DNA from 4 places in the Ciceribacter sp. RN22 genome. Region 4 is predicted to be linked to each of the others. Evidence: predicted binding sites of a transcription regulator. Region 4 holds the regulator's gene; each other region holds the start of a gene.
What was found. The regulator PhoB, encoded in region 4, activates phosphate uptake and scavenging genes when phosphate is short. The targets are predictions, from matches to a motif close to TGTCATNNANCTGTCAT.

Region 1 (4,457 bases), 680 kb from region 4:
GCCGTACTACTGAGCAATTGGCGCTCGCATCGACCTCGAAATATGCCCGGCTTCGGCCGGGCATTTTCGTCGGTGGACATCTGACCTGCGACGAAAAAGGGGCACCGGCCTGAGCCGATGCCTCTCCAGAAGCGGTGAACGCGCTCGTCAGCCGATCATCGCGTTGTCGTCGCGCTTGATCGCGATGACGGTCGAGCGCGGCAGTTTGCCTTCGCCGTCCGGGAAGGGCGCATCGGGATGCTGGATGCCGACAAAGTGGGTCCGCTTGTCGGCCGACCAGGTCTGACCGGTGACTTCCGCGCCCTTCGGCGCCGTCAGGAAGCGCTCGATGCGGCCGGTTACCGGATCGCCCGCGAGCATCTGGTTGTTGCCCTGGCCGGCGAAGTCGCCTTCGTTCGAGTCCTCGCCGTCCGTCTGGATCCAGAGGAGGCCGGTCGTGTCGAACATCATGCCGTCCGGCGAGTTGAACATGTTGCCGGAATTGATGTTCGAGGAGCCGGCATAGGCGTCCTTGTGAACATCCGGGTTGCCGGCCATGCAGAACAGGTCCCACTTGAACTTAGCATCGGCATGGTCGTCGTTTTCCGGATACCAGCGGACGATCTGGCCGTATTCGTTCTCGGCGCGCGGGTTCGGGCCGCCGACCGGCATTTCGTCGCCGCCGGCATTCTTCTTGATGCCGCGCTTGCTGTTGTTGGTCAGCGCGCAATAGGCCTCGATGGCCACCGGGTTGATGGCGACCCATTCCGGGCGGTCCATGGTGGTGGCGCCCACCTTGGATGCGGCCTGACGGGTGAAGACGCAGATCTCGTCCATTTTCATGCCGGTCGATTCCGGCGTCAGCGCGACCCATTCGCCGGTGCCGTCGTCGGAAAACTTCGCGACGAAGAGCGTGCCCTCGTCGAGCAGCTTCGAGGTGTCGCCGCCCGGAACATAGATGCCGTTCGAGACGTATTTGTAGAGGAATTCGCCGCGCTCGTCGTCGCCCATGTAGACGACCACGCGCCCGTCACGGGCGATCACCACGGCGGCGTTCTCGTGCTTGATGCGGCCGAGCGCTGTGCGCTTGACCGGGGTCGATGTGGCGCTCGACGGATCGATCTCGACCACGTAGCCGGCGCGGCGCGGCTCGTTCGGGTTCTTCGAGACGTCGAAGCGTGCGTCGAACTTCTCGTAGGCATAGCGGGTCTCGGCCGTGATGCCGTAGCGGGCATAGTCCTCCGGCAGGACGAAGTTCGCATCCGTCGAGCCGAAGTAGCCGTTGAAGTTCTCCTCGCAGGTGAGGTAGGTGCCCCACGGCGTCCGGCCGGCGCCGCAATTGTTGAAGGTGCCGAGACTGTCGGTGCCGTTCGGATCGGCCGCGGTCTTGACGAGGTCGGAGCCGGCGGCCGGACCCGAAAGCGTCATCGGCGTGTTGTGATGGATGCGGCGATTGAACGGGCTGTCGAGCACGATCTGCCAGCCGTTCTCGCCCTCGGCGACTTCCATGACCGTCACGCCCTGCATGTTCTGCAGGATCTTCACGTCGTCGGCCGATTGCGGAACGCCCTTTTCGGTGTGCGGCAGGTTGATGTCCGGGTTCACGTATTCGTGGTTGATGGCGATCACCTGATGGCCGCCGATCACGAAGAGCTCCATGCCGTCGGTATTCTCGCCGAAGACCTTGTCGGAGTTTTCGAGGCTGACGCCCTTCGCCGGATCGACGTCCGGAACGTTCGAGAACAGCGGCTGGCCCCACTTGGCGAGCGGCTGCCAGCTATAGCCTTCCGGAACGTGCACGGTATTGTCGGTCGCGATCGGAAGCGGCTTGAACTGGAAGCGCGATGCCGCCTCCTGGGCTTCCGCCGAGGTCGAGCTCATCAGGTTTCCGAGCGTGCCCATGGCGGCCGCGGCCGAACCGAAGGCGAGAACGCCGCCGAGGAAACCGCGGCGCGAGATCGCCCGCTCGACGAGGCGGTCGAAGTCGATTTCGGCCGGCGGCGGGTTCTGCAGTTCGTCCCATTCGTCCCAAGACAGCTTGCTGGTGTCGACATCAGTCATGGCTTGCTCCTGTGTTGGCGCTGTTCACGTGTCCGAACTGCGGTTACCGGGCTGCCGTTACAGTTCTGTGACGGGTCAGGGCTGCGGCTGTCGAAATCGCCGGAGAGGCGGCGAGCCATCCCTTCGGCAGTCTCTAGGTTGAACGGTGTGTCACCCGCCGATGCCGCGGGTGAACCGGATTTTTCCTGTCATCGTGCAGTCTTCGCGCGTAGGTTGGCAAAAGCCAATCGATCGGAGACTTACATGTCGTTCTTTCCCGGAATCGATCCAGCCGCCGGCGATGCGCCGGCCTGCGACGCCATCGAACACCTCATCATTCCCCGCACCAGCGACATCGGCGGGCTGGCCGTGCGCCGCGCCTTGCCGACGGCGAAGCGCCGCCTGGTCGGTCCCTTCATCTTCTTCGACCGCATGGGCCCCGCCGTGCTGAAGGCCGGCGAGGCGCTCGACGTCCGCCCCCATCCGCATATCGGCCTCTCCACTGTCACCTATCTCTTCGATGGCGAGATCAAGCACCGCGACAGCCTCGGGACGACGCTCGTCATCCGTCCCGGCGACGTCAACCTGATGACCGCGGGCCGCGGCATCGTCCACTCCGAACGCACGCCGGAGAACCTCCGCGGCAGACCGCTCTCCATTTCCGGCTTGCAGACCTGGATCGCCCTTCCCGACGAGAAGGAGGAGATCGATCCCGCCTTCGCCCATACCGGGCGTGACGCCATGCCGGTCTTCGATGACCGCGGCGCCAGCGGGCGGGTGGTGATCGGCAGCGTTTCCGGCATGACCTCGCCGGTCGGGGTCTTCTCCGACACGCTTTATGTCGACCTGGCGCTCGTGCCCGGCGCCGGCTTCCCCTTCGACGCTGGCCACGAGGAGCGCGCCGCCTACGTGCTTTCCGGCGAGGTCGAGATCGCCGGGGATCGCTTCGGCGCCGACCAGTTGCTGGTTTTCCGCCCCGGCGACGCGATTACGCTGAAGGGTGGTGTCGAAGGCTGCCATGTCATGCTTTTCGGTGGCGCGGCGCTTGCCTCCCCGCGCCACGTCTGGTGGAACTTCGTTTCCTCGTCGAAGGAACGCATCGAGAAGGCCAAGGAGGAATGGCGCACCGGCAGATTCGACATCGTTCCCGGTGACGAAGACGAGTTTGTCCCTTTGCCCGAAGGCCGTTAACTTCTATATAAGAAAGGCATGGGCTGTTCTGCGGCATTGCCGGGCCGGACATTTCGGCTTCGGGCGCAGAACCCTTGAGAACCGACGACATAAGAAGAATGAGGCCTGAGCCCGTGACATTGCTGCCCGAGACCCCCTTGCTCGACAAGGTGAAGCTGCCTGCGGATCTGCGTGAACTGGATGACCGCGACCTGCCGCAGCTCGCCCGCGAAGTCCGGGACGAGATGATCGATGCGGTGTCGCGGACCGGTGGGCATCTGGGTGCCGGCCTCGGCGTCGTCGAACTGACGATTGCGATCCACAAGGTCTTCAACACGCCGCACGACCGGCTGATCTTCGACGTCGGGCATCAGTGCTATCCCCACAAGATCCTCACCGGCCGTCGCGACCGCATCCGCACGCTGCGGCAGGAGGGCGGCCTTTCCGGCTTCACCCGCCGTGCCGAGAGCGAATACGACCCCTTCGGTGCCGCGCATTCCTCGACCTCGATCTCCGCCGGCCTCGGCATGGCGGTCGCCGCCGATCTCAGCCATACGGAGCGCAACGTCATCGCGGTGATCGGCGACGGTGCGATGTCCGCCGGCATGGCCTACGAGGCGCTCAACAATGCCGGTGCTCTCGACGCCCGGCTGATCGTCATCCTGAACGACAACGACATGTCGATCGCGCCGCCGACCGGCGCCATGAGCGCCTATCTGGCGCGGCTCGCCTCCGGCCGCACCTATATGGGTTTCCGCGATTTCGGAAAGAAACTGACCGCCTATCTCGGCAAGAGCATCGACCGGGCGATCACCCGCGCAGTCGAGCACGCCCGCGGCTACGTGACCGGCGGCACCATGTTCGAGGAGATGGGCTTCTACCACATCGGCCCGATAGACGGGCACTCCTTCGACCACCTGTTGCCGGTGCTGCGCAACGTCCGCGACAATGGCAAGGGTCCGGTACTGATCCATGTCGTGACCCAGAAGGGCAAGGGCTATGCCCCGGCGGAAGCGGCCGCCGACAAGTATCACGGCGTCAACAAGTTCGACGTCATCACCGGCACGCAAGCGAAGGCCAAGCCGAACGCGCCGAGCTACACGGCGGTGTTCGGCGAGGCGCTGGTGCAGGAAGCAGCCCTCGACGAGAAGATCGTCGGCATTACCGCGGCGATGCCCTCCGGTACCGGCATCGACAAGCTGCAGGAAGCCTTCCCGCATCGCACCTTCGACGTCGGCATCGCCGAGCAGCATGCGGTCACCTTTGCG
Region 2 (4,457 bases), on a different contig from region 4:
AAATCAAGAGAAGGCCGCAATCGTCGCTTCCCTCCATCCAGCCCGGCAAACCCGGGTGATGGCGTGAGACGGCGACGCGTCCCGCAGATCAGCCCTGACGGGCCTTGAAGCGCGGGTTCTGCTTGTTGATGATGTAGACGCGACCCTTGCGGCGAACCAGACGGTTATCGCGATGACGGGCCTTGAGCGCTTTCAGCGAATTCTTGATCTTCATTTTCCTGATCCGCAACGGTTGCCGGGGAACTTTCGATTCGCCCGTTGTCTTCAACAATCAAAAGCGCGCCGCGGGGCGCGCTCCTTTAGGGTTGGTGGCCAATAGCCCGACAAAGCCCTTCGTGTCAACCGGTTGGACCGGTTTTCCAGCGCTCCGCGCCGGATTTTCCTGCCTTATCAGCGGCGTCCGGCCGTCAATTCGGTGACGTGTCCCATCTTCCGGCCGGGCCGCGACTCGGTCTTGCCGTAGAGATGGACGAGCACGTCGGGGCGCGAAAGCCAGTCGGGTACCTGCAGGATGTCGTCGCCGATGAGGTTGGTCATCACGCAGTCCGAGTGGCGGCGAGGATCGCCGAGCGGCAGGGAGGCGATCGCCCGGATATGCTGCTCGAACTGCGAGACGACGCAGGCCGCCTCCGTCCAGTGGCCGGAATTGTGCACCCTCGGCGCGATCTCGTTGGCGACGAGGCTGCCGTCCGGCAGGACGAAGAACTCGATTCCGACAACGCCGACATAGTTCAGCGCATCGAGGAGCTTCTTCGCGGCGTCGCGGGCGGCCTGCGCCGTAGCGTCGGAAATACGGGCGGGCAGCGTCGAGGTGTCGAGAATGCCGTCACGATGGACGTTCTCCGCCGGATCGTAGCAGGCGACCGCACCGTCAGTCCCGCGGGCGGCGATGATCGAGATTTCGCGCTCGAAGGGAACGAAGCTTTCGAGGATCAGCGGCACGCCGCCCAAGGCTTCGAAGGCGCCGGCGGGGCTTTCGTCCGCCGAACGGAAGACGCGCTGGCCCTTGCCGTCATAGCCGAGGCGGCGGGTCTTCAGGACGCCGCATCCGCCGAAATCGGCAAGCGCCGCCTCGAGCTGCGCCTGATCGTCGACGGCATGGAACCGCGCGGTCGGGATACCGCAGCCGTTCAGGAACCGCTTCTCCGTCAGCCGGTCCTGCGCCACTTCGAGCGCCTTCGGCGGCGGATAGACCGGAACGTTGCGGGCCAGCATCTCGGCGGCCTCGACCGGAACGTTCTCGAATTCGTAGGTGACGATGTCGCAATCGGCCGCAAGCTCGGCGAGCGCCACCGGATCGGCATAGGCGGCCGTGATCTGGCGGTTTGCAAGTTGCGCGGCCGGACAGTCCGCCTGCGGTTCGAGGATGATCGTGCGGAAATTCAGGCGGGAGGCGGCAATGGCCAGCATCCGGCCGAGCTGGCCGCCGCCGATGATGCCGATGGTGCGGGCGCTCATGCTTCGTCCATGGGGTATTCGGCGACGGCGGCGGTCTGGCGTTCGCGCCATTCGTCGAGCCGGTCGGCGAGATCTTCGTCAAAGAGCGCCAGTACGGCGGCGGCGAGCAGCGCGGCGTTCACCGCGCCGGCCCTGCCGATCGCGAGCGTGCCGACGGGGATGCCCGCGGGCATCTGGACGATCGACAGCAGGCTGTCCTGTCCGGAAAGGGCTCGCGACTGGACCGGAACCCCGAAGACGGGCAACGGCGTCATCGCCGCGGCCATGCCGGGCAGGTGTGCCGCGCCGCCGGCACCGGCGATGATGACCTTGAACCCTTCGTCACGCGCACCCTTGGCGAAGGCGACCAGCCGATCCGGCGTTCGGTGAGCGGAGATGATGCGGGCCTCGTAGCTGACGCCGAGCGCGTCCAGCGTATCGGCGGCATTCTTCATGGTTTCCCAGTCGGATTGGCTTCCCATGATGATGGCGACGGGAGGGCGCTCCTCGGTCATCGTCGTGGCCCTTTCTCTCAGGCGATGATATCGGGAATGATCTGGTCTTCGAGCTTGCTCATCCGGTCCTTGATCACAAGCTTCTTCTTCTTCATGCGCTGGATGCGCAGGACGTCGCATCCGGTCGCCGTCATCGCGTTGATCGCAACGTCGTAGTCCTCATGCTCCTGGCGGAGTCTTGCCAGCTGAAGCCTGATGTCCGCCTGTTCCTGATCGGGCATGTTCGTGTCCCCATGTCGTCTTCGTATCTTTGTCGATTGCGCCGAAGATTCGCGCAAGCTCCTATCACCAAATGCAGGTAACGGGAAGTTATCCTTGATCCGGAAATTGCGGCGACGAGTCGCTGCTTTGGCCTTCGACAAAACACATTCTTCGTGTCACACTGCTGTCGTAATGCCTGAGGCCCCAGCGGTGGACGGCTGGAGGCAGGCGAAAGGAAGGACGCATCAAATGACCATTCAGGCTCATCTTGAATCGCTCGAAAAGAAGCACGGAGCCCTTGAGGAGAGGCTTCACACTGCTCTTACATCTCCCTCCGTCGATGACAAGGAAATCGCAGAGATCAAGCGGCACAAGCTGCGCATCAAGGACGAGATCGAACGTCTGAGGTCGTCCACCCGACACTGACATTTCTCGTTCCCGCCGGGTGGGCCGTCGGACCCGCCCCGGCTGAGAGACAATTCTCCGATCATCCTTATATGCCCCGGAAACCAGAGCGGTTTTCGGGGCTTTTCGTTGTCAGAGGTATTGCCGGGAGGCGACACACGCGAGGCGAGGGCAAGCGTCTGCGAAGGACGGGGACCGGGTCTCAGTTCCAGAACTGGTCGAGCCAGAGGTTCATCCGGTTGAAGCCCGGAATGTTCACCGAGTAGATACGCTTGGTGCCGGATGCGGTGACGGTCACGAGGTCACAGTCCAGCAGGGCCTTCAGGTGCTGGGAGACGGCAGGCCGGCTGATCGGCAGGCCCTTGGCAAGATCGTTGACGGTCCTGGGGGCTCGGCGAAGCTCCTCCAGGAGATGGCGCCGGTTCGGGTCGGCAATCGCTGCAAAGGGATCCGAGTTCGACATGGCGTCAACCTACGGCAAGTGGGGCCGTCGGGCAAGACAAGATGTGCAGTGCAGCAAACCTTGCGCTCGCTCTCGGTGGCCTAGAACTGCAGTCCGTCCCAGACGAGTTTGCCTGCCGCGACCAGCACCATCCCATACATCAGCGGGTAGAACACCGCGGGCTTCAGGTAACGGACGATGCGGGCGCCGATCAACGTCGAGACGAGGGCGACCGGCAGCAGTGTGGCCGACAGGGTGAGGTTGGTGCTGTCGAGGTTGCCGAGCGCAAAATAGGGGATGACCTTGATGGCGTTGACGATCGCGAAGAAGCGCGTGCTGGTGCCGGTATAGGTCAGCGGGTCGAGTTTCAGGGGCAGTACGTAGATCTGGAAGGGCGGGCCGCCGGCATGGGCGACGAAGCTCGCGTAGCCGGAAAGGCTGCCCCAGATGGTGCCGGCGACGGGGCGTTCGGGCGCGGCCGGCCGCTCCTCGTGCCGTCGCGGACCGAAGGTTTCGACGAAATAGCGAACGGCGAAGAGAAGGGCGATGCCGCCGAGAATGAGGCGCATGGCGTTCGCCGAGACATAGGCCGAGGTCGCCCAGGCGATGGCGATGCCGAGGATCGCGCCCGGCAGCATGGCGAAGAGCGTCGGCCGGTTGTTGTGTTTGCGCCAGGCCCAGAGCGCGACCGCGTCCATGACGAGCAGGATCGGCAGGAAGATCGCCGCTGCCTGGAGCGGCGGCACCACGAGCGCCATCATCGGGACGCCGATCAGGGCGAGCGCACCGCCGAGGCCTCCCTTGGAAAGACCGACGAGGGCGACGGCCGGTATCGCGGCGGCGAAGAACTGTATGTCGGGCAGCATTTGTTTCCATTGATCCTTGGACCAGACCGGTCTATCGGATTCACTTGAACAAAACGAGGGTGGAATCTGACACCCCCTATCGATTTCGCCGAAAATGGATTGACCGATGACCGGACCTGAAGACCGCTGCCGCCTTGTGCTGATCGTGCCCGACATCGCCGATGCGGAGGAAAAGGCCCGCATCGTCGGTGACGCGCTGAGGGGCGGGGATGTCGCCTCCGTCATCATTCCGCAATACGATCTCGACGATACGGCATTCCAGAAGCATGCCGAGAAGCTGGTGCCCGTCATCCAGGCGGCGGGCGCTGCAGCGCTCGTCGTCGACAACAGCCGGGTCGCCGGTCGCGTCAAGGCCGACGGCCTGCACATCACCGGCAATGCGGCAGCGCTCGCCGAGGCGGTGGAGAAGCATGCGCCGAAGCTGATCGTTGGTGGCGGCAATGCGATGGATCGCCATCACGCGCTCGAGATCGGCGAGGTGCAGCCGGATTACATCTTCTTCGGTCGGCTCGACGGTGACATCAAGCCGGAGGCGCATTCGAAGAACCTGGCCCTCGGCGAATGGTGGGCGGCCATGGTGGAAATCCCCGC
Region 3 (4,457 bases), on a different contig from region 4:
TTTGATCACGGCGGGAAACGCATCTTGCGTCCATCCCTAGAAGACGACGTTTTGGGACAATCTGCCAGAGTTTCGCGACAAGGAAGAATCTTGAAATGGACGATTATGATTTATCGATAATATCGACGGTTGATTTGATAAACGGCGCATCCATTGCCCTCACGGCATGCCCAGGACGAAGAGGTAATTATCAAGAATCGCTGGACAGAATACGCGCATGGAATCCGACAGTGATTTTGTCTCTTATCGAGGACTCAGAATTTCCATTTAGCATGACAGAATTTCGTAATGACCTGTCAAATATGGGAATATCATGGATTCGATTTCCCATAGAAAATTATAATATTCCGACAAATAAGCATGAATGGACGCTAACTAGCGGAAAAATTCATAATATAATAAATAATAGTGGACGGGTTATTATACGTTGTTGGGGCGGTCTTGGCCGATCCGGCATGGTTGCCGCAAGATTGCTGACAGAAAGGGGTAAAACGGCTGACTGGCCTGCTGCCGGTTTTTCGGACACCGAGTTAAGCTAATCCGACCTTGTTTTCAAATTCCATCGGGCTGAGATAGCCCAGTGTCGAATGCCGACCCATCGTCGCCGTCATGCGCAGGATGATCATCATCCTCAATGCCAGGATGCGAGACTATCGAGCAACGGTGCTTGAAACTTAACACCGTTGCTTTCTTTTGGAGTATCGACGATCACAGAAGGGAGCCTCACCCCATCGTGACTTCTCGTCAGAAGGTTGAGCGGGTATTGCTGGCGTGTAACTATTTTTGGATGTCGGCGACAAGAGCGCCAAGCGCGACATCCTCAGGAGTAAGCAGGTTCGACGGATGACCTCGACTGTATTCGCCCGCTGTGCTCTGGTCTTCATGACCGTTGCCTGTACATCCGCCCAGGCCCAGGACGGTAACACGCCGCGAGGCGTCATCGAGCTCTTCACCTCGCAGGGCTGCAGTTCTTGTCCGCCGGCCGACAGGGCGTTCGAAAGGCTTGCGCAGATGAGCGATGTCGTGGCGCTCGCCTATCACGTCGACTACTGGAACTACATCGGTTGGAACGACACGCTGGCCACGCCGGAGAATACAGGTCGCCAGTATGCTTATGCCCGCAGTCTGGGTCGTAGCGGCGTCTATACTCCGCAGGCCATTCTCAACGGTCGCGACCACCTGAAAGGCACCGACGCGGATGAGGTCACCCTCAAGCTGGACCGAATGCGACGGGAAGGGTACGGACTTTCTGTGCCCGTTAGCGCGACGCGCAAAAACGACGAGCTGACAATCACGGTCGGGCATGGCCGTGGCAAGGCAGACGTCGTCATCGTCTATTTCCGCCGCAAAGAGGTCGTCGATGTTCTGAAAGGCGAGAATATCGGCAAGGAGGTTGCGTACTGGAACAGCGTCACCGACGTCCAGACCGTTGGGATGTGGGACGGAAGCGAACTCCACCTCGTGTTGCCGGCAAAAGTCATGGCGAAGGACGGGAACGATGGTTGCGCCGTCCTGCTTCAGACGTCCAGTGCGAAGGGAGAGCCGTCCGCGATTCTCGGCGCGACGATGATCATCGGCAAGGACGGAGCGTAACCCCTGAGGGGCGGTCCGGCCCAGAAGCATTGGGGGGCTGGGGGTAAGGGGTCAATGCAACAGACCGGACCTTTGGCGCGTCGCGCCAACTCAGTGACGCCAGCTTCGGTCGCAAATGGGGCACTGTTTTGACCAAAATGCGGCGACCAAAAGAAAGGTAGTGTGCTGCACTTGTTTGTGCACCGGCTTGCTTTTTCTACCGTCTGAGGCAAACTGTCATTCATCTGTCAAAATCGAAAAGCCGGGGAGTCTTGATGAGCGATCAGCCGGATTTGCCGCGCACGGACGCATCGCAGGCGAGCCATTCCGCGCCTATCGTCAGCCTACAGGATTACCGCCAAAGTCGTGATCCGCTTCCGGTCACGTTTCACCGCAAGGAACTCGATTCAATCCTCTGGATCTACGGACGCATGGTCGGCGAGGGCGAATGGCGTGACTATGCGATCGACCACCTGAAGGACAAGGCCGTCTTTTCAGTCTTCAAGCGATCCGGAGAACTGCCGCTTTACCGGATCGAAAAGGATCCGAAACTCGCCGCAAAACAGGGCGCCTATTCGGTGATCCATACCAGCGGGCGGGTGCTCAAGCGTGGTCACGAACTGACGCAAGTACTGAAAGTCTTCGACAAGAAACTAAAACTGGTGGAGTAGCTAGCCTACAAACAGGGAACCCGGATAGGCGTCCTCGTCCGGTACAGTAGCGTTGCCATCCCCCAGCGGCAATTGCATGAGAACGGTGTCGAGCCACCGTCCATGCTTGAAGCCGGTCCCGATCAGCGTACCTGTTAACTGAAAACCACAGGCGCTATGGAGGCGCACCGAGGCGGGGCTCGCACCGCCGATAACGGCGACCATCTGCCGAAAGCCGAGCGCCGTGCAGCGTCTTGCCAGTTCCTGCAGCAGTGCCTTGCCGATCCCTCTGCCCTGAGCTTCCCGTGCGAGATAAATCGAGTCCTCGACGAGCCATCGATAGGCCGGCCGGGTGCGGAAAGCAGATGCATAGGCATAGCCGAGGAATGCCCCGTCCTCATCGACGGCGGCGATATGAGGATAACCCCTGCCGATTATCTCTGCGAAGCGCGAGGCCATTTCCTCTCGCGTCGGCGGAACCAGCTCGTAACTGGCCGTGCCCGTCACCACGGCGTCCGCATAGATTGTTGCCATCGACGAAACATCCGTCGACCTGGTGTCGCGTAGAATGTAGGACATCACTGAGATACCGGAAAAGATGCAGTACCGGCATCTTCCACAAACATGGCCTCACGACAAGATCGACGTCCTAATCGGCCAAGGAAAAGCCCGGCACTATCCGTGCCGGACCCCGTTTTGCGAGTTGAGTCCGCTCAATACACTCACACTCACGCGTGGATGTCGGTACCCTTCGTTTCCCGAAGGAAGATCATGCCGATGACGATCGGGCACCAAAGGCCGTAGTAGATATCCCCTTGGCTGCGCTCATATCGAAAGCCGTTGCCGGCAGCAGGCCGCCGAACCAACCGTTGCCGATATGGTAGGGCAGGGACATGCCGGTGTAACGGATGCGGGTCGGGAACGTCTCGACCAGCATCGCCGCGATCGGACCATAGACCATCGTTACATAGATCACCAGGATCGTGAGAACGACGATCATGCCTGTCCAGTTCACGGCCTGGAGATCAGCAATCATCTTGAAGGCACCAGCATTCGATCTCTCACCTTGTGGCCGGAGACGGGTACCCAATGATTCGGAAGCAGAGGCGCTTGGGCGGATAGCCGGTGAAGCCGTTGATGCTGCCGTTCGCCGCATCAACGGCGACGGACGACCATGAGTATTGGAGCTGCGAGATCAGGCGTTCGGCTCTTGGTAAGTGGGCGAGGGCACGCGTCGTACGCTTATGCTTCCACTTGACTCCGTCGAAAAGCGCCTTAATAGCTCAGCCCGAAAAGGGATTCGTTCATGCACCGTTTCGGTCTGCCAATTGTCGCGGCATCCGACCTGGCCTATGCAGCCGGGCAGAGTGCGTTTGCCTCCCGTTCATCCACAATCAAGGCTAAAACGACGACGAAAACCGTCTGACGTCTCTGGCCTCCGCTCTCTCCCCGGCAAGGCCGGGGATACGGAAACAAGGCACTTGCCGAAGGTTTCCCCTCACCAGCCGTGGAGAGAAAGAAAGAGAGCAGGAAACATGGGTTTCAAGATTGCAGTTGTAGGCGCCACCGGCAATGTCGGGCGGGAAATGCTTGGCATTCTCGCGGAGCGCGGCTTCCCGGCAGATGAAGTTGTCGCACTCGCGTCGGCACGGTCGCAGGGCACCGAAGTATCCTTTGGCGACAGGACGCTGAAGGTACAGAACCTTGAGAACTACGATTTCTCCGACACGGATATCTGCCTCATGTCAGCGGGCGGTACCATCTCGCAGAAGTGGTCCCCCAAGATCGGAGCTCAGGGTTGCGTCGTAATCGACAACTCGTCCGCCTGGCGCTATGACGCCGACGTGCCCCTGATCGTGCCGGAAGTAAATCCGGACGCCATCGTCGATTTCAAGAAGCGCAATATCATTGCCAACCCGAACTGCTCGACCGCCCAGCTCGTCGTTGCCTTGAAGCCGCTTCATGACGCGGCAAAGATCAAGCGGGTCGTGGTATCCACCTATCAGTCAGTCTCGGGTGCCGGCAAGGAAGGTATGGACGAACTCTTCAGCCAGACCCGTGCCGTTTTCGTCGCCGATCCGATCGAAGCGAAGAAGTTCACCAAGCGCATCGCCTTCAATGTCATTCCGCACATCGACGTCTTCATGGAGGATGGCTACACGAAGGAGGAATGGAAGGTTCTCGCTGAAACCAAGAAGATGCTTGATCCCGCGATCAAGGTTACCTGCACCGCCG
Region 4 (4,457 bases):
CGGAAGACCAGCGCCACGTCGCGCACATGCTCCAGAAAACCATCGGCGAGAATGACGTCGAGTACGGCATTGCCGACGGCCATCGCCAGCGGATTGCCGCCGTAGGTGGAACCGTGCGTGCCGGCCTTCATTCCGGAAGCAGCTTCCGCCGTGGCAAGGCAGGCGCCCAGCGGAAAGCCGCCGCCGATGCCCTTGGCAACGGCCATGATGTCGGGCGTGATGCCCGCCCACTCATAGGCAAAGAGCTTACCCGTGCGACCGACACCCGACTGAACTTCATCAAGGATCAGGAGAAGCCCCTTGTCGTCGCAGAGCTGGCGAAGTGCCCGCAGGAACTCGTTGGACGCAGTACGGATGCCGCCTTCACCCTGCACCGGCTCGATAAGGATCGCGGCCGTGTTCTCGGTAATCGCCTCCTTTACCGCCTCGATGTCGCCGAAGGGTACCTGGTCGAAGCCCGGTGCCTTGGGTCCAAAACCTTCGAGGTACTTCGCCTGCCCCCCTGCGGCGATCGTCGCAAGCGTGCGGCCGTGGAAGGCACCTTCGAAGGTGATGATGTGGAACTTTTCCGGGTGCCCCTTCGAGAAGTGATAGCGGCGCGCGGTCTTGATCGCGCATTCCAGCGCCTCGGCGCCCGAGTTGGTGAAGAACACCTTGTCGGCGAAGGTCGCCTCCGTCAGCCGCTTGCCGAGCGTTTCCTGGCCTGGAACCTCGTAGAGGTTCGACAGGTGCCAGACCTTTTCGGCCTGTGACGTCAGCGCATCGACGAGATGCGGGTGGGCATGCCCGAGCGCGTTCACTGCGACGCCGGCCGCGAAATCGAGATATCGCTCACCATTTTCCGCGATAAGCCAAACCCCTTCGCCGCGCTCGAAACGCAGAGGCGCGCGCAGGTAGGTTTCGTAAAGCGGCGTGGCTTCAGCCATGGTGGAACAGCTCCTTCGCAACCGATCGATGTGAACACGGACCTTCCGGCGTCCCGCAGAAAAGTCCCCGGAAAAATCAAAAATGCCGCCTTTCGGCGGCGGTTGGCACTATCGGCATTTCCCGCTGTGCTGTCAACAAAACTGCGACACGCAAAGGATTTTTGTGATGCGCGAGCGCCTTTCACAGCTTTGATTCTCGCGGCCGGCGAAAGCCAGCAAGTTGGGGAAAACTTGAAAATCGATTCCGCTTGATTCGTCCGACTCTTGTCACGGAGTCAGCGCCACACTAGGTTAAATTTACATTAAAAGATTGCATGCGGCAGAAGTAGTCACCGAAAGTATCGAGGAAGTCTTGTTTTGGATTCGTCCGAAGCAACGGAGACGGATTCTGCCGTTAATATCGCGATGGCGGAGATAATGGCATGAACTGGACAGATGAGCGCGTCGAAAAACTCAAGAGGCTCTGGGCCGAGGGCCTGAGCGCAAGCCAGATCGCCGCACAACTCGGCGGCGTCAGCAGAAATGCGGTGATCGGCAAGGTGCATCGCCTCAACCTGCCGGGACGCGCGAAGTCCGGCGGCGGCACGGCACCGGCTCGTACGCCGAAACGTCCGGCACCGGCCCCTCGTCCCTCAAACTTTGCTGCGCGCGTCCCCGCCCGCGCAAACGCCCGTCCGGTAGGCGGAGCGATGCTGAAGGAAGAGGGCCAGATCGATGCCCTGGAGGAAATCCGCGCCGTTCCGGCCTCGAACGTCGTGATACCGATTTCCCGCCGGCTTGGGCTCACCGAACTCACCGAACGCACCTGCAAGTGGCCGATCGGCGATCCGATGAGCGACGAGTTCCACTTCTGCGGCTGCGAGTCACTCGATTCCTCGCCGTACTGCAAGTATCACGCCAAGCTCGCCTATCAGCCGGTCTCCGAGCGCCGCAAGGCGGACCGGTAAGCTTCTGGCCGGAGAAAACGAAAACGGGCCGCGCGGCCCGTTTTTTTGTGCGTGATGTAATTGGAAATCAGGCTTCCATCGAGTATCCGGCGCCGCGCACGGTGCGGATGACATCCTGCATGTTCGAGAAGTTGAGCGCCTTGCGCAGACGTCCGACGTGGACGTCGACAGTACGTTCGTCGACGTAGATGTCGTGCCCCCAGACGCCATCCAGCAGCTGCGAACGGGAGAAGACACGGCCCGGCGAAGTCATCAGGAACTCCAGCAGTCGGAATTCCGTCGGCCCGAGGCGGACCTCGCGGCTCTTGCGATGAACCCGGTGGGTTTCCCTGTCGAGTTCAATGTCGCCGCAGCGAAGAACGCTCGAGAGCATTTCGGGACGGGCACGCCGCAGCATCGCCTTGACGCGCGCCATCAGCTCCGGCGTCGAAAACGGCTTGACGACGTAATCGTCGGCGCCCGTGGCCAGGCCGCGCACGCGTTCGCTCTCCTCGCCGCGCGCCGTCAGCATGATGACAGGCAGGCGTTCGGTCTCCGGTCGCATACGCAGCCTGCGGCAGAGTTCGATCCCCGAGACGCCCGGCAGCATCCAGTCCAGAAGCAGGAGGTCTGGAACCCTTTCCTGGAGGCGCAGCTCTGCTTCGTCGCCGCGCAGAATCGTCTCCACCTCGTAACCTTCGGCCTCAAGATTGTAACGAAGGAGTACGCTCAGCGCCTCCTCGTCTTCGACTACCACTATCCTTGGCTGCATCGCTCACTTATCCTCTGCAGCGGCATCATTCGGTGACCGCGCCGACGTCCGTCGTCAGGTCTTCCTTCGGACGCTCGCCTTCGGGCTGGGCCCCCGTGGTCATGTAGTAGATGGTCTCGGCGATGTTGGTGGCGTGGTCGCCGATCCGCTCGAGGTTCTTGGCGCAGAAGAGAAGATGCGTGCAGCTCGTGATGTTGCGGGGATCTTCCATCATGTAGGTCAGCAACTCCCGGAACAGGGAGGTATAGACAGCATCGATCTCGTCGTCGCGATCGCGGACGGACTTCGCCTTCTCCGCCGAACGCGTCGAGTAGACGTCCAGGACTTCCTTCAGCTGCACGAGGGCAAGTTCGGAGAGGTGCTCGATGCCGCGAGCGAGCTTGCGCGGGATGCCCGCGCTCTGCACCGCCATCGCCCGCTTGGCGTTGTTCTTGCCGAGATCGCCGACCCGCTCCAGGTCGCTGGCGATCTTCAGCGCGCCGATGATCTCGCGAAGGTCGCTGGCGACGGGTTGGCGACGGGCGATCGTGATGACGGCCTTGTCACCGATTTCGCGCTCGGCTGCGTCCATAATGACGTCGTCGGAAATCACCTTGTGCGCCAGAGCAGCGTCCCCGTGGACCAGAGCGCGGACGCTGTCGCCCACCATCTGCTCGGCGAGTCCGCCCATCTCGGAGATGCGGCGCATCAGGTATTTCAGTTCCTCGTCGAAGGCGGAGTAGATATGGGTCGATGACATGTCGTGATCCTCGAATGAGTGCGTCTGCGCGGTTGGACGGGGCGTCAGCCGAAGCGGCCCATGATATAGTCCTGCGTGCGCTGATCGTCGGGATTGGTGAACATCTTGTCGGTGTCGTTTTCCTCGACGAGTTCGCCGAGATGGAACATGGCCGTGCGCTGCGACACGCGCGCCGCCTGCTGCATCGAATGCGTGACGATCACGATGGTGTAGTTCGCGCGAAGTTCGTGAATGAGTTCCTCCACCTTTGCCGTCGCGATCGGATCGAGTGCCGAGCAGGGCTCGTCCATCAGGATGACCTCGGGACTGACGGCGACGGCGCGGGCGATGCACAGACGCTGCTGCTGGCCACCCGACAGACCTGTGCCAGGAGCGTCGAGGCGATCCTTCACCTCGTTCCAGAGGCCGGCTTTCTGCAGCGCCGACGAGACGATGTCGTCCAGATCCGATTTCTTGCGAGCAAGCCCGTGGATGCGCGGTCCGTAGGCGACGTTTTCGTAGATGGACTTCGGGAACGGGTTCGGCTTCTGGAACACCATGCCGACCTTGGCGCGCAGCTGAACCGGGTCCACCTTGGGATCGTAGATGTTCTCGCCGTCGATGGAGATGTGCCCCTCGACCCGGCAGTTGGCGATCGTGTCGTTCATGCGGTTGAGACAGCGCAGGAATGTCGATTTGCCACAGCCGGACGGACCGATGAAAGCGGTGACCGAACGCGGCGGAATCTCGATCTCCACGTCCTTGATGGCGTGCTTATCGCCGTAGAACACCTGGACCTTCCGGGCCGAGATCTTCGCTTCATTCATTGTTGCAGCCTTCGTCGTGATCGTCATTGTGGTCGGCATGTTACTCATTGTCAGCCCTCTTACCAACGGCGCTCGAAACGGCGGCGAAGAATGATCGCGATCAGGTTCATCATCAGGAGGAATACGAGGAGCACGATGATCGCACCGGATGCGCGCTCCACGAAGGCGGGGTCACCGCGCTGCGTCCAGTTGTAGATCTGCACGGGGAGAGCCGAGGCCGGATCGAAGAATCCCTCGGGCGGGGCGGCCGGAAATTCGCGCACGAACGCGACCATGCCGATGAGCAGC

Region 1: the regulator PhoB is predicted to act here: its motif matches at 2,097-2,113, upstream of NHF53_RS04230 (PhoX family phosphatase).
Region 2: the regulator PhoB is predicted to act here: its motif matches at 2,328-2,344, upstream of NHF53_RS17770 (YdcH family protein).
Region 3: the regulator PhoB is predicted to act here: its motif matches at 1,808-1,824, upstream of NHF53_RS21255 (DUF2794 domain-containing protein).

Annotation. Positions count from the first base shown of each region.
Region 1 covers NZ_JAMXLD010000001.1:861,227-865,683, forward strand. Annotated here, with positions in the region: gene NHF53_RS04225 (BA14K family protein) at 1-13, shown strand, start outside; gene NHF53_RS04230 (PhoX family phosphatase) at 148-2,040, opposite strand; gene NHF53_RS04235 (pirin family protein) at 2,284-3,210, shown strand; gene dxs (1-deoxy-D-xylulose-5-phosphate synthase) at 3,324-4,457, shown strand, end outside.
Region 2 covers NZ_JAMXLD010000002.1:577,136-581,592, reverse strand. Annotated here, with positions in the region: gene ykgO (type B 50S ribosomal protein L36) at 89-214, opposite strand; gene NHF53_RS17785 (5-(carboxyamino)imidazole ribonucleotide synthase) at 391-1,458, opposite strand; gene purE (5-(carboxyamino)imidazole ribonucleotide mutase) at 1,455-1,952, opposite strand; gene NHF53_RS17775 (YdcH family protein) at 1,970-2,173, opposite strand; gene NHF53_RS17770 (YdcH family protein) at 2,403-2,579, shown strand; gene NHF53_RS17765 (metalloregulator ArsR/SmtB family transcription factor) at 2,761-3,021, opposite strand; gene NHF53_RS17760 (sulfite exporter TauE/SafE family protein) at 3,102-3,866, opposite strand; gene NHF53_RS17755 (thiamine phosphate synthase) at 3,973-4,457, shown strand, end outside.
Region 3 covers NZ_JAMXLD010000002.1:1,333,430-1,337,886, forward strand. Annotated here, with positions in the region: gene NHF53_RS21240 (HAD family phosphatase) at 1-40, shown strand, start outside; gene NHF53_RS21245 (hypothetical protein) at 96-539, shown strand; gene NHF53_RS21250 (thioredoxin family protein) at 883-1,593, shown strand; gene NHF53_RS21255 (DUF2794 domain-containing protein) at 1,848-2,243, shown strand; gene NHF53_RS21260 (GNAT family N-acetyltransferase) at 2,244-2,801, opposite strand; partial or broken gene NHF53_RS21265 (MFS transporter) at 2,951-3,270, opposite strand; gene NHF53_RS21270 (aspartate-semialdehyde dehydrogenase) at 3,758-4,457, shown strand, end outside.
Region 4 covers NZ_JAMXLD010000001.1:176,665-181,121, forward strand. Annotated here, with positions in the region: gene NHF53_RS00875 (aspartate aminotransferase family protein) at 1-926, opposite strand, end outside; gene NHF53_RS00880 (GcrA family cell cycle regulator) at 1,349-1,873, shown strand; gene phoB (phosphate regulon transcriptional regulator PhoB) at 1,941-2,624, opposite strand; gene phoU (phosphate signaling complex protein PhoU) at 2,650-3,363, opposite strand; gene pstB (phosphate ABC transporter ATP-binding protein PstB) at 3,408-4,196, opposite strand; gene pstA (phosphate ABC transporter permease PstA) at 4,229-4,457, opposite strand, start outside.